2 regions of the Rhizobium sp. AAP116 genome follow, and region 1 is predicted to be linked to the other one. Evidence: riboswitches for the same ligand, from Rfam matches in the RefSeq annotation. Region 1 holds a riboswitch; the other holds the start of a gene.
The links. Region 1 has a riboswitch for thiamine pyrophosphate ahead of thiD (bifunctional hydroxymethylpyrimidine kinase/phosphomethylpyrimidine kinase). Riboswitches for the same ligand answer to the same signal wherever they lie in the genome.
Positions count from the first base shown of each region.

Region 1 (6,989 bases):
GGCATCCGCATCGCGGCATCGAGACGATCACCTATGTGCTGGCCGGCACCGTCGAGCATGGCGACAGCCTGGGCAACCAGGGGATGCTGGGCGCAGGCGACCTGCAATGGATGACGGCGGGCAGCGGGATCCTGCATCAGGAAATGCCGAAGGGCGATTTCGCCGGCCGCATGCACGGCTTCCAGCTCTGGGCCAACCTGCCATCGTCGCTTAAGATGACGAAGCCACGCTACCAGGACATCAAGTCGCCTGAGATCCCTGTGGTCATCGATGATGACGGCACGTCGGTTCGCGTCATCTGTGGCGACTTCTGGGGCAAGAGCGGCCCGGTCGACGGCATCGCTGCCGAGCCCGTCTATCTCGATATCTCGGTGCCGCCGGGCAAGCGCAAGACTTTCCCGGTCGATACCTATCGCTCGGCATTCGCCTATATTTTTGCAGGCTCCGGCTCGTTCCGGGACGCGTCCAAGCCCTTCGGCGTCAAGGTCGAGAAGGAATATATGGGCGAAGAGCTGAACATCCGCGACCTCTCTGGCAACCGGACGCTTGTCGTTTTCGACACCGGCGACGAGATCACCGTTCAGGCCGGCGATCAGGGCATCCGCTTCCTGCTGGTCACCGGCAAGCCGATCAAGGAGCCAGTCGCCTGGCATGGTCCGATCGTCATGAACACGCGGGAAGAACTGATGCAGGCGATGAAGGAGCTGCAGAACGGAACCTTTATCAAGGCCGATCATTAACCCCACGCAGTCAAGTTCACTTCAACCCGGCGTCTCCAGCGCCGGGTTTTCTTTTTTGTCTGCATACACCGCCTCAGAGATCAAGTCTGTGCAGGCGCCGGCCAGAGCGCGTGGAAATGATGCACCGGCCCATGTCCTGAACCAACGGTCAGCGCATCGGAACGCCGAACAGCCTCCGCCAGCCAGGCCTTGGCAACACGCACGGCCTCCTGTGGCTCCAGCCCCTTTGCCAATTCGGCAGCGAGCGCGCTCGACAGAGAACAGCCAGTGCCATGCGTATTGCGCGTTAGGATCCGTTCCGCCTCGAACCAGGTCACCTGGCCATCCGCAACCAGCACATCCGGGCTTTCCGGACCTGCCAGATGGCCACCCTTGAGCAGCACAGCCCGGGGTCCGAGTGCTGTCAGCCTGATGGCCTGGGATTCCATGATGCGGCGGTCGAAAGCCTCGGGATCACCGAGCAGGGCTGCAGCCTCCGGCAGGTTCGGCGTCAGGAGCGTCGCGAGCGGCAACAAGTCCTCCGTCAAGGCCGCGACCGCATCCGGATCAAGCAGCGATGCGCCGCCCTTAGCGATCATGACGGGATCGAGAACAACAGGGATGCCGCGATAGGCTTTCAGCGCTTCGGCGACGGCCGAGGCAATGCCAACATTGGCGATCATGCCGATCTTCACCGCATCGACCCTGACATCGGCAAAAACCATGCGGATCTGCTCGGCGACAAAACCGGGATCGAGCGGCACGACGGCCGAGACGCCCGTCGTGTTCTGCGCCGTCAGCGCCGTGATAGCAGCCATTCCGTAGCAACCGCGGGCCGAAAAGGCCTTGAGATCGGCCTGGATGCCCGCCCCACCGGAAGGGTCGGAGCCGGCGATGGTCAGCACGTTGCGGATGATGGATGATCTCATGTCTGCGTCTCCCAAGGCGGCGGAGACGCAGCGGGCACAGCGCGGATATATCTGGCGCGACACCCGAGCGACTCCCTCCGCCAGCATGATCTGGTTCAGGTTCAAAGGGTGCTTCTCAGCCCGGCTTGCGCCAGACGCCCCTGTCTCTCAGGCGCCAGACTATGCGACAGCATCGTTCCTGTCACCTGGGTCTCTCGTCATTCCCATTCAGCGTTTGCAGCCGACGAGCAGAGCCGCTAGGGAGGCCGGGATATCCAACCGACCCGAGGAGATTGCCTTGCATCACGCGCCAGACCGCCTTTTCGACCGCTCCTATGATGGCTTTCTCTTCGACATGGACGGAACGCTGCTCAATTCGATCGCCGCTGCCGAGCGCGTCTGGAGCCTCTGGGCACTGAAGCACGGTCTGGATCTCGAAACCTTCCTGCCGACCATGCATGGCAAGCGCGGGATCGACACCATCAGCGCCCTGAACCTGCCCGGCATCGATGTGGTGAAGGAAGCGCTCGAGGTGGAGCGCGGCGAGATCGAGGATCTCGACGGTATCATGCCGATCCCCGGCGCCATCGACTTTCTGAAAAGCTTGCCCGCCGAACGCTGGGCGATCGTGACCTCGGCTCCATCAGCCCTTGCCCGCGCCCGTATCGGGGCTGCCGGCCTGCCACAGCCGCTGCAGATCGTGACGGCGGAAGACGTGAAGATCGGCAAGCCTGATCCGGCCGGCTACCGGCTCGGTGCAGAGCGGCTCGGTGTCGCTGCATCGCGCTGCCTGGTGTTTGAGGATGTGCTGGCCGGCGTCAGAGCCGGAGAAGCGGCAGGGGCAGATGTCGCCGTGATCACGGCGACGCACGCGCATCCGCTGGAGACGTCCCATCCGACGATTGCGAGTTATGAGCAGCTGAGGGTGGAATTCGACGCATCCCAGAGACTGCGGATCAAGGCGGCAGAATAAGCCGACCCGGCGGCGACGGCACGACCGTCACCGCCCGCGACCAAATTCACGCCGCCTTGGCGACGTGATACTCCTTGATGGCGACCATCTTGATCGCGGGGTAACGTTCGGACTCGTAGCGCAGCGAGAACTGGTCCTGCGCCATGAAGACCGGGTCGCCGTCGAGATCCCGGCAGATGTCGCCACGGCGCTGGGTCATGAACTTTTCCAGATCGTCCTTGTTCTCGGCCGAGATCCAGCGGCAGACGGAGAAGCGCGACATTTCGAAGGACACCGGCAGACCGTATTCGCCCTGCAGTCGCTCCTTCAGGACGTCGAGCTGCAGTGCACCGACGACGCCGACGATGGCCGGCGAGCCGTCTTCAGGCGAGAAGAGCTGCACGACGCCCTCTTCCGCCATCTGCTGCAGGGCTTCCTTCAGCTTCTTCGCCTTCATCGCATCTTCGAGCCGCACACGGCGCAGGATTTCCGGCGAGAAGTTCGGCACGCCCTGGAAGACGAGGTTTTCGCCTTCGGTCAGCGTGTCGCCAATGCGGAGCGTCCCGTGGTTCGGGATGCCGACGACGTCACCGGCATAGGCCGTATCCGCCAGCTGACGCTGCGAGGCGAAGAAGAACTGCGGCGCCGTCAGGCCCATCTGCTTGCCGGTGCGGGCCAGGCGCGCCTTCATGCCGCGCTCGAGCTTGCCGGAGCAGATGCGGGCAAAAGCGATGCGGTCGCGGTGGTTCGGGTCCATGTTGGCCTGGATCTTGAAGACGAAGGCGGTCATTTTATCTTCGGCGGCATGCACCGTGCGGGTGTCAGCCACCTGGTCGCGCGGCGGGGGCGCATAGGCACCCAGCGCATTAATGAGGTCGCGGACACCGAAGTTGCGCAGTGCAGAGCCGAAGAAGACAGGCGTCATGTGGCCTTCGAGGAAGCTCTGGCGATCGAAGGGCCGGCAGGCTTCGCGGGCGAGTTCGAGCTCGTCGATGAAGGTCTGGCGCTCGTTTTCGGGCAGGTTCTCCGCCACGCTCTGCGGACCGTTGACCTTGAGCGGCTCGACCTGGGCATCGCCGCCCCGATAGGTGTTGTTGGCCAGATTATAGGAGCCGCAGAAGGTCTTGGAACGGCCGACGGGCCAGGTGATCGGTGCCGTGTCCAGCGCCAGCTTCTCTTCGACCTCGTCGAGGATCTCGAAGGGGTCGCGGCTTTCGCGGTCCATCTTGTTGATGAAGGTGATGATCGGAATGTCGCGCATGCGGCAGACCTCGAACAGCTTCAAGGTCCGCGGCTCGATACCCTTGGCGGCGTCGATGACCATGACGGCGGCGTCGACTGCCGTCAGCGTGCGATAGGTGTCGTCGGCGAAGTCTTCGTGGCCAGGCGTATCGAGAATGTTGAAGACATGGCCTTCATATTCGAAGGTCATGACCGAGGTCACGACCGAAATGCCGCGCTCGCGTTCGATCTTCATCCAGTCCGACCGGGTCTGGATGCGATCCTTCTTCGCCTTGACTTCACCGGCAAGCTGAATGGCGCCGCCGAACAACAGCAGCTTTTCGGTCAGCGTCGTCTTACCCGCATCCGGGTGCGCGATAATAGCAAAGGTGCGGCGGCGGGAGACCGCCTCGGCGAGCGTTTCAGCCATATCTCAGGAGTCCTTCTGGTCGGGCGGTTATCTAGCGTTTCGACGGCCAATATGCAATTGAGCGCGACAAACAAAGGAATCTCGCCATGGCTGCCATCCGCACCGACATCCTCGGCCCCGTGCTCAACCTCAAGCGTCTGCCGCATGGGCAAGGGCTTGATCTGCCCGCCTATGAAACGGCAGGAGCGGCGGGAATGGATCTGAGGGCAGCGGTGTCCGATGGAGAGCCGCTGACGCTTGCCCCGGGCGCGCGGGCGCTGGTGCCCACCGGCTTCATCATGGAAATCCCTGAAGGTTTCGAAGCCCAGGTCCGCCCACGCTCGGGTCTGGCCTTCAAGAACGGCGTGACATGCCTCAACACACCCGGCACCATCGACAGCGACTATCGCGGCGAGGTGAAGGTGCTGCTGATCAATCTCGGCCAGGAGAATTTCGTCATCACCCGCGGCATGCGGATCGCCCAGATGGTTATCGCACCGGTGACGCAGGTGCGCGTGACCGAAGTGACCGAGACGAGCGACACGGCGCGCGGTGCCGGCGGGTTCGGATCGACGGGGGTGTAGGAATCCAATGCTGGAAACGCTGACGCTCAGGGAAGGCTATTTCGAAGATCCGAACGCCTTCCGAGCGCTCGCGGACCTGCTGCAGGACGTGTTCGGCATTGACATCGGGCTGCAGAGCCGCTTCGGCGGGCCAGATCCGTCCTCGATGCCCTTTGGCTATTTCGACGGCGCTGGCCGTTGCGTTGCCAATTTCTCAGTGTTTTCCATACCGCTTTTCATAAAAGGGCGTGTCGTCAAGGCGGCTGGGTTTCAATCGGGTGCCGTTCGCCCTGCGTTTCGTGGACAAGGGCTCTATCGCGATCTGATGCAGCGCGCCTTTGCCTGGGTAGACAAACAGGGTTTCGAGGCCGGCTTTCTTCTAACCGACAAGCCGGAACTCTATCACGACTATGGTTTTCGAGTTGTGCCGCAATGCTGCTTCTGCGGCGAGGTCACACAAACGGTGCCTGCGGACGCCGAGGCGCGGGAAATCGACTTGGAAAACCAGGACGATGTTGCGCTTGTCTTGAGGATCCTCGCCGATCGGGAGCCTGTCTCTCGTCAGCTTTCCGTTGTGCGCCAGTCCGAAATGTTTCTGCTCAATGCCGCGCTCGATCCGCAGATCAGGCTGAGTTACCTGCCCAGCTTCAACACCATCCTTGCCTGGAAGCTCCGTCGCGGCACATTGCAAATGCTCGATATCGCCGCCCGCCAGATACCGTCGATGTCAGAGATCCGCGGCGCATTGAGTGTTCCGCACGACCGCATCGAGGTATTCTTCCCGACAGACCGTCTCGAATGGAGCGGGAACGCCAGAGTGTACGACGGATCCTGCGCCCTGATGGTCAGAGGGCTTCAGCCATCCGACATCCCGACTCCCAGCATGTTGTCACCGATGGCTGATTTCTAGTGCTTATCACAGGACCGGCGGCAGACGTCGCTTGAGGGGCGTGGACTTGACCATTGCGGTATTGGTCTGCGCCTTCTCGGTGATCCGGTCGTGGACCCGGTCGAGATCGGCCATGTTGCGCACGGCCACGCGGCACACAAAGCAGTCGTCACCGGTAATCTTGTCACACTCGATGATCTCTGGCGTTTCCAGAATGATCTTCTCGACGATATGCAGCATGCCCGGCAGCGGACGCACGCGCATGATGGCCTGCAACGGATAGCCGAGAGCATCGAGAGACACGTCTGCGGCATAGCCTAAGAGAACGCCACGCTCTTCCAGACGGCGCAGACGCTCGGAACAGGCGGGTGACGAAAGACCGGCGCGTGCTGCCAGTTCTTTCAGCGACAGCCGAGCATCGTGCGCGAGGGCGTCAACGATTTTGCGGTCTGCCGTATCCGGCACTTGAGGAAAATTAGGATTCATCGCCGATCTCCTGCGCATAATTCCGCAGATGCGAGACTACACCTAATTTGCGCAAAGGAAATCCCGACTTTCCAGGCATAGACTGCGGAAAACTCGGAGATCGACCATGAACCATGTTACGAAGCGCGGAATCTTAGACATGACCTTTGCGATGGTCATGTCCGGCACGATCGGCTGGTTCGTGCTGCAATCGGGCCAAAGCCCCTACAACGTGGTCTTCTTCCGCTGCCTGATCGGCGCTCCGGTTCTCGCCTTGCTCTGCTTTCACCTGAGGGCCTTTTCCGGGTCTAGCCTCGATGCGAGGCGTATCCTGATCGCGGCCGGTGGCGGTGTGGCGCTGGTGATGAACTGGCTGCTGCTGTTTTCGGCCTATCCGCTGGCCTCGATCTCTGTCACGACGATCGTCTACAATTTTCAGCCCTTTATGCTCGTCGGCCTCGGAGCGCTGTTCCTCGGGGAGCGCGTGGGCGCCGCCAAACTCGGCTGGATGGGCCTGGCCTTCGCCGGAATGCTGGCGATGACAGTGAGCGGAACATCCCTCAGCGGTCATGCGGGCCAGGGATATCTCACAGGCATCCTGCTCGCGCTTGCGGCCGCCTTTTGCTATGCGGTGGCCGCCTTTGTTACCCGGCGGCTGCGCAGCACGTCGCCTTATGTCATCGCCCTTGTCCAGGTTCTTACCGGTATCGTCATCCTTGCGCCCCTCGCCGATTTCAATGCCCTGCCGAACTCGCCGCAGAGCTGGGCCATGGTGGCGACCATAGGGGTTGTGCACACCGGGGTGATGTATGCCTTCCTCTATTCGGCGATCCAGAAGCTCCCGGTCGTGCTGACGGGCACGC
Region 1 is NZ_LJIB01000033.1:18,695-25,683, forward strand. Features, by position in the region: gene IP85_RS18840 (pirin family protein) at 1-740, shown strand, start outside; gene thiD (bifunctional hydroxymethylpyrimidine kinase/phosphomethylpyrimidine kinase) at 821-1,636, opposite strand; TPP riboswitch at 1,704-1,800, opposite strand; gene IP85_RS18850 (HAD-IA family hydrolase) at 1,926-2,600, shown strand; gene IP85_RS18855 (peptide chain release factor 3) at 2,647-4,230, opposite strand; gene dut (dUTP diphosphatase) at 4,317-4,793, shown strand; gene IP85_RS18865 (GNAT family N-acetyltransferase) at 4,801-5,682, shown strand; gene IP85_RS18870 (Lrp/AsnC family transcriptional regulator) at 5,689-6,126, opposite strand; gene IP85_RS18875 (DMT family transporter) at 6,254-6,989, shown strand, end outside.

Region 2 (6,989 bases), on a different contig from region 1:
GGTGTTGAGCAGCACGGCGTCATAGCCGAGTTCCATCACAACAGTCGCATGGGAGGGACGACCGATGCCGGCATCGACGATCAGCGGCACATCGGGAAATTCCGCCCGCATGGATTTGAGTGCCGGCAGATTCTGCGGCCCCATGGCGCTGCCGATCGGCGCGCACCAGGGCATCAGCACCCGGCAGCCGGCGGTGAGCAGCTTCTCGCCGACCACCAGATCGTCTGTGGTGTAGGGGAAAACCTCGAAGCCCTCGGCAACAAGGATCTTCGCCGCTTCCACCAGCTCGAAAACATCCGGCTGCAGCGTGTCGTGATGGCCGATCACCTCGAGCTTGATCCAGTGGGTGCCAAAGACCTCGCGCGCCATCTTTGCCGTTAGCACCGCTTCGCGGGCGCTGTGGCAGCCGGCGGTGTTGGGCAGAACCCGAACGCCGAGATCGCGGATCAGCTGGAAGAAGGCCCCGCCCGCCTTGCCGCCTGCGGTTTCCCGGCGCAGCGACACGGTGACGATCTCGGTCTTCGATCGCCGCACCGCCTCCGCCAGGATCGCGGGCGAGGGGTAGCGCGCGGTGCCGAGCAGCAGGCGCGAGGAGACGGTCTTGCCATAGAGTTCCAGGGCCATGTCAGCCTCCCTGCATGGGCGAGAGGATTTCGATCCGGTCGCCATCGTTCAAAGGATGGGCGGCACGCTCCTCGCGATGGACGAGCTCGCCGTTCACGGCGGTTGCCAGCCAGTCGCCCTCGTAGTCGAGCTGGGCGAGCAGATCGGCGAGGTTGCCCGCATCCAGCTCCAGGGCTTCTCCATTGACGGTGAGCTTCATGCGCTCCTCCTTCTCGCGGTTGCGTGTGTGGTCGTGAGCCTGTCCGCCGCCTCACGCGCCAGGGCTGGAGCCAGCAGAAAGCCGTGGCGGTGCATGCCGGCCACTGCCAGGCCTTCGGAGGTTTCGATGAGACGGGGCACATTGTCCGGGAAAGCCGGGCGGATGCCGGTGCCGGTTTCCACGATGCGCGCCTCGGCAAAGGCCGGGTGCAGCGCATAGGCGGTGTTCAGCAGCTCCATCATCGAGCGCGCCGTGATCGGTCCGTCATCGTCAGTCTCAATCATGGTCGCGCCCAGCATGAAAAGCCCGTTGCCGCGCGGTACTATGTAGAGGGGGTGGCGGGGATGCAGCAGACGCACGGGACGGGAGAGGCTCACCTCGGCCGTTTCCAGATAAAGCATCTCGCCGCGCACACCGCGCAATCCGTCGATCTCACCGATCGCCTGTGGTCCCCGGCAATCCACGACGCTCGCATAGCCTCCCGCATCACCGGCCTCTTCCCCGAAGCGGAATGAGACACCGAGCTTCCGCGCCGCCTGATGAAGACCCCGCAAGGCCTGGCGGGGATCGAGATGGGCCTCCTCCGAAAAGAAGAGGCCGCTGCCGAAACGCCCGGCGAGATCCGGCTCAAGGTCTGCGATCTCCTGCTCGCCCAGCCAGCGATGGCCGCGCGTGCGGGTCGCAAAGCGCTTGAGGTCGGCGAGATCGCGCGGATTGGCCAGCACCAGCGTGCCCTGGCGCTGGACGAGACCGGGCACGGCCTCGTCCCACCAGTCGGCGGCGGAAAGGCCTGATGTCAGCACGATCTCTTCCGCCGCCTCCCGCTCGCAATAGGGGGCGAGCATGCCGCCCGCCCAATGTGAGGCGCCAAGCCCGATATCGGCCCGGCGCTCCACGACCTCGACAGGGACACCCCTTCGGCCCAGTTCAACCGCGGTGGCAAGCCCGGCCACGCCCGCCCCCTTCACCAGAACGGTCATGACCGTTCCCCCGCCTCAAGCGCTTCGATCTCGTCCGACGTCATGTAGAGATCGCCGCCGGCGCGGTATTTCTCCGCCATGGCGGTCAGGCCCTCCTTCTGAGCCTCGGCGCGGATGTCATGCGAGATGCGCATCGAGCAGAATTTCGGTCCGCACATCGAGCAGAAATGCGCGACCTTGTGGGCCTCTTTCGGCAGGGTTTCGTCATGCATGGAGCGCGCGGTTTCCGGATCGAGCGACAGGTTGAACTGGTCTTCCCAGCGGAATTCGAAGCGGGCGCGGGAAAGCGCATCGTCGCGTAGCTGCGCTGCCGGATGGCCCTTGGCGAGATCGGCAGCGTGTGCCGCGATCTTGTAGGTGATGACACCCACCTTGACGTCGTCGCGGTCGGGCAGGCCCAGATGCTCCTTCGGCGTGACATAGCAGAGCATCGCCGTGCCGAACCAGCCGATCATCGCTGCCCCGATGCCGGAGGTGATGTGGTCGTAGCCGGGTGCAATATCGGTCGTCAGCGGCCCCAGCGTATAGAAGGGGGCCTCGCCGCAGGTCTTCAGCTGCTTGTCCATGTTCTCCTTGATCTTGTGCATGGGAACATGGCCGGGGCCCTCGATCATCACCTGGCAATCCTTAGCCCAGGCGATCTGCGTCAGCTCACCCAGCGTTTCGAGTTCGGCAAACTGGGCGGCATCATTGGCATCGGCAATCGAGCCCGGACGCAAGCCATCGCCCAGCGAAAAGGAGACATCGTAAGCGCGGCAGATGTCGCAGATTTCCTCGAAATGCTCGTAGAGGAAGCTTTCCTTGTGATGATGCAGACACCACTTGGCCATGATCGAACCACCGCGTGAAACGATGCCGGTGACGCGGTTGACGGTCAGCGGGATGTAATGCAGCCGCACGCCAGCATGGATGGTAAAATAGTCGACGCCCTGCTCGGCCTGTTCGATCAGCGTGTCGCGATAGACCTCCCAGGTCAGATCCTCGGCAATGCCGCCGACCTTCTCCAGCGCCTGGTAGAGCGGCACGGTGCCGATCGGAACAGGCGAATTGCGCAGGATCCAGTCGCGGATGTTGTGAATGTTGCGCCCGGTCGAGAGATCCATGACCGTGTCGGCTCCCCAGCGGATCGCCCAGACCATCTTCTCGACTTCCTCGGCCATGGAAGAGGTGACGGCCGAGTTGCCTATATTGGCGTTGATCTTCACCAGGAAATTCCGGCCGATGATCATCGGTTCGAGTTCGGGATGGTTGATGTTGGCGGGGATGATGGCCCTCCCTGAGGCGATCTCCTGGCGGACGAATTCCGGCGTGACGTGATCCGGGATAGCGGCGCCGAAGCTTTCACCGTCACGGACAAGCGCTTCCTTCGCTGCCTTGCGGCCGAGGTTTTCTCGGATCGCGACAAATTCCATTTCCGGCGTGATGATGCCGGCGCGGGCATAGGCGAGCTGTGTGACGGCCTTGCCGCCCGTTGCGCGAAGGGGTTGATGTTTCACGGGAAACACCGGGGTCATCTTGTCGGCAGAGACGAAGCCGTTGTCTTCGGGCTTGATCGCGCGGCCGTCATAGGCCTCGACATCGCCGCGTATCTGGACCCAGGCTGTCCGGTGCCGCGTGAGGCCTTGATCGATTGCGATAGTGGCTTGCGGATCGGTGTAGGGTCCCGATGCGTCATAGACATTCACAGGCGGTTCGCCGGAGGTTGGGTGCAGGGTGATCTGGCGCAGGGGTACGCGAATGTCCGGATGGATGTCTCCGGGCAGAAAGATCTTGGTCGAGGCGGGAAGCGGACCGGTGGTGACGTCGGGCCTGTCGAAATGCGGGGCAATGTTCATCATGGAGCTCCAAGTGTTGAGGTTGGAGACCCAGTCATGTCAGCCGGAATGATGGAAAGACGCCACGGGATTCGGATTCCGAATCGTCGTTTTTGCAGCGCTCGCACCGTCCCTACGCCAGTATGAACTGGATCAGGTTCAACGGGTCATCGCGCTGCTTGTCCCTTGCGGTTTGGCGTAGCGAAATCTCAGCCCCTTGTCGGGACACCCCTGGTGAATGCATTAAGTCTGGCCAAAAGCGTTAGCCGTGTCAACGCGGCTCTTGTCTCTTGGGGATCTTGGCCCTCAAGCGTTTGTGAGAGGCACCTCGAACTGCTGGCCGGGTCGCAATCCCTTGAAGCGCTCATTGCTAATGCCGGCCGCAGACATGGCTACGCCGAGTGCCTTCGGCGGATCGTCGATGCCTTCATTGGTCAGCTGGAACGTGCCGAAATGGTGGCCTATGCCGAAGGCCGCGCCGCTCAAGCGGAAGCCTTCGATCGCTTCTTCCGGGTTCTGGTGCTGCGCCTTCATGAACCAGCGCGGCTCGTAGGCGCCGATCGGCATGATGGCGATCCTGATGTCGCCATGCTTTGCCTTGATCTCGCGATAGTGCTTTCCTTCGGCATAGCCGGTATCGCCGATGTGATAGATCTTGCCGCCTGGCGTCTCGATGACGAAGGCTGCCCAGAGCGCCATGCGCCGGTCGCCCATACCGCGCGCCGACCAGTGATGGCAGGGCTCGCAATGGATGGCCACACCCTTACCGATCTCGACCCGGTCACCCCAATCCATGACATCAGCCACCATGCCCGGCATGTCGTCGCGCATGATGGTGTCGTTGCCGAGGGTGGTGACGATGCGCGGATTGTCCCGTCTGAAGAGGCGCCTCAGCGTTGCAGTGTCGAGATGGTCGTAGTGATTGTGGGTGACGATCACGATGTCGATCTTTGGCAAGTCGTCGAAGGTGACGCCCGGCGGATTGTTGCGCTTCGGTCCGGCAAAGGAGACGGGGCTTGCGCGTTCCGACCAGACCGGATCGGTCAGGATGTTCAGGCCGGCCGTTTGGATGAGAAGCGTCGCGTGGCCGACCATGGTGACGACGAGCCGTCTGTCTTCGACACGGGATTCCGGCTTCGCCGTTACGACATCGGCAGCCTGGGCCGGTCTTGGCCACTCGATCTTGCCGCCGCCGAACTGCCAGCGGAGCAGATCGGAGAAGCCACGTGGCTCTTCGCCGCCCGGGTTGAAGAACACCTTGCCGTCGAAATGGTCGGAGATCGGACCGGAATAATAGCGGTTGCCCGCATGGGCCTCGCGCAAGCCGAGACCTCCGAGTGTTGCGGCAACGAGGCCGAAGCCCGACCATTTGAGAAAGCTGCGTCTGTTCATGGCTTACCCATATGTGGTTTTGTCAATTCTACGGCAATAGGCCCGCCACAGATTGCTGGATGCAGCGGATCTCCCGAAAAATCGGGGCTTTGCTTGACTTCCCGACCGTTTTCCTGTTTATCCGCCACAATCTGCGAAGAGACGAGCACTCCGAGCCGCCGACCGGGACCCGAACAGGTATAAAGAGATCCCGGAGGTCAACACCCGACAGCGCGTTGCGCCCTCGGGTGCTTTTTGGCTTTGCGTCTTGTTTTCCGCGCGGAGAAGACCGAGGTTTGGGGTTCCCCGAACCATGCAAGGAAGAGCCGATGTTTGAGAACCTCCAGGACCGTCTTGGCTCCATTCTGAATGGACTGACCGGCCGTGGCGCACTGTCCGAGGCGGATGTCTCGGCTGCTCTGCGCGAGGTCCGTCGTGCCCTTCTTGAGGCCGATGTTGCTCTCGAGGTGGTCCGCACCTTCACCGACAAGGTTCGTGAAAAGGCTGTTGGCGCCTCGGTCCTGAAGTCGATCAAGCCCGGGCAGATGGTCGTCAAGATCGTCCATGACGAGCTGGTCGAGATGCTTGGCACCGAAGGTGTGTCGATCGACCTCAATGCCGCAGCTCCCGTTGTCATCATGATGGTCGGTCTGCAGGGCTCGGGTAAGACGACGACATCGGGCAAGATCGCCAAGCGGCTGACGGATCGTGACAAGAAGAAGGTCCTGATGGCCTCGCTCGACACGCGTCGTCCGGCCGCCCAGGAACAGCTGCGTCAGCTCGGCGTGCAGACCGGCATCGATACCCTGCCTGTTATCGCCGGCCAGTCGCCGACCGATATCGCGAGCCGCGCCGTCCAGGCCGCGAAGCTCGGCGGCCATGACGTGGTCATCCTCGACACCGCCGGCCGTACGCATATCGACGAGCCGCTGATGATGGAAATGGCCGAGATCAAGTCTCGCGCCAAGCCGCATGAAATCCTGCTGGTCGCAGACTCGCTGACCGGTCAGGACGCCGTCAATCTCGCCCGCAATTTTGATGAACGCGTCGGGATCACCGGCCTCGTTCTGACCCGCATGGACGGCGATGGCCGCGGCGGTGCGGCGCTCTCGATGCGCGCCGTCACCGGCAAGCCGATCAAGCTGATCGGTGTCGGCGAGAAGATGACGGAGCTCGACGAGTTCCATCCCCGCCGTATCGCCGACCGCATCCTTGGCATGGGCGACATCGTCTCGCTGGTCGAGAAGGCTGCCGAGAACATCGACGCGGACAAAGCCCGCGCCATGGCCGAGAAAATGGCCAAGGGCAAGTTCGACCTCAACGACCTCGCCGAGCAGATCAAGCAGATGCAGGCCATGGGCGGCATGGGCGGGATCATGGGCATGATGCCGGGCATGGCCGGCATGAAGGACAAGATCTCGGCCGCCGGCCTCGATGACAAGGTCTTCAAGCGCCAGCTCGCCATCATCTCCTCGATGACCAAGGCTGAGCGCGCCAATCCCGACGTTCTGAAACATTCCCGGAAGAAGCGCATCGCGGCCGGTTCCGGCACGGACGCCTCCGACATCAACAAGCTCTTGAAGATGCATCGCCAGATGGCCGACATGATGAAAGCCATGGGCGGCAAAAAGGGCGGCGGCATGATGAAGCAGATGATGGGCGGCCTCGCTTCGAAGATGGGCCTCGGCGGCATGGGTGGCGGCATGGGCATGCCGGATCTGTCGAAGATGGATCCGAAGCAGCTCGAGGCGCTTGCCAAGCAGGCGGAAGCGGCCGGCATGAAGCCTGGCAGCTTGCCAGGTCTGGGTGCTGGTGGCCTGCCGGGTCTTGGTGGTCCGAAGCTTCCCGGCCTCGGTGGTGGCGGTTTCCCGGGCCTTCCAGGCCTGCCGAAGAAGAAGTGAGAGGGCGCCGATGATTGATCCGTCCGTCAAGGAACAGCTTTCCGGCTATCGCCAGTCGATCGACAATATCGATGCGGCGCTGGTCCACATGCTGGCGGAA
Region 2 is NZ_LJIB01000020.1:122,258-129,246, forward strand. Features, by position in the region: gene IP85_RS12785 (thiazole synthase) at 1-624, opposite strand, end outside; gene thiS (sulfur carrier protein ThiS) at 626-823, opposite strand; gene thiO (glycine oxidase ThiO) at 820-1,803, opposite strand; gene thiC (phosphomethylpyrimidine synthase ThiC) at 1,800-3,638, opposite strand; TPP riboswitch at 3,730-3,860, opposite strand; gene IP85_RS12805 (MBL fold metallo-hydrolase) at 3,924-5,009, opposite strand; gene ffh (signal recognition particle protein) at 5,318-6,889, shown strand; gene IP85_RS12815 (chorismate mutase) at 6,900-6,989, shown strand, end outside.
Region 2: it holds a riboswitch for thiamine pyrophosphate, as region 1 does, so the genes downstream of both, thiC (phosphomethylpyrimidine synthase ThiC) here and thiD (bifunctional hydroxymethylpyrimidine kinase/phosphomethylpyrimidine kinase) in region 1, are expected to answer to the same signal.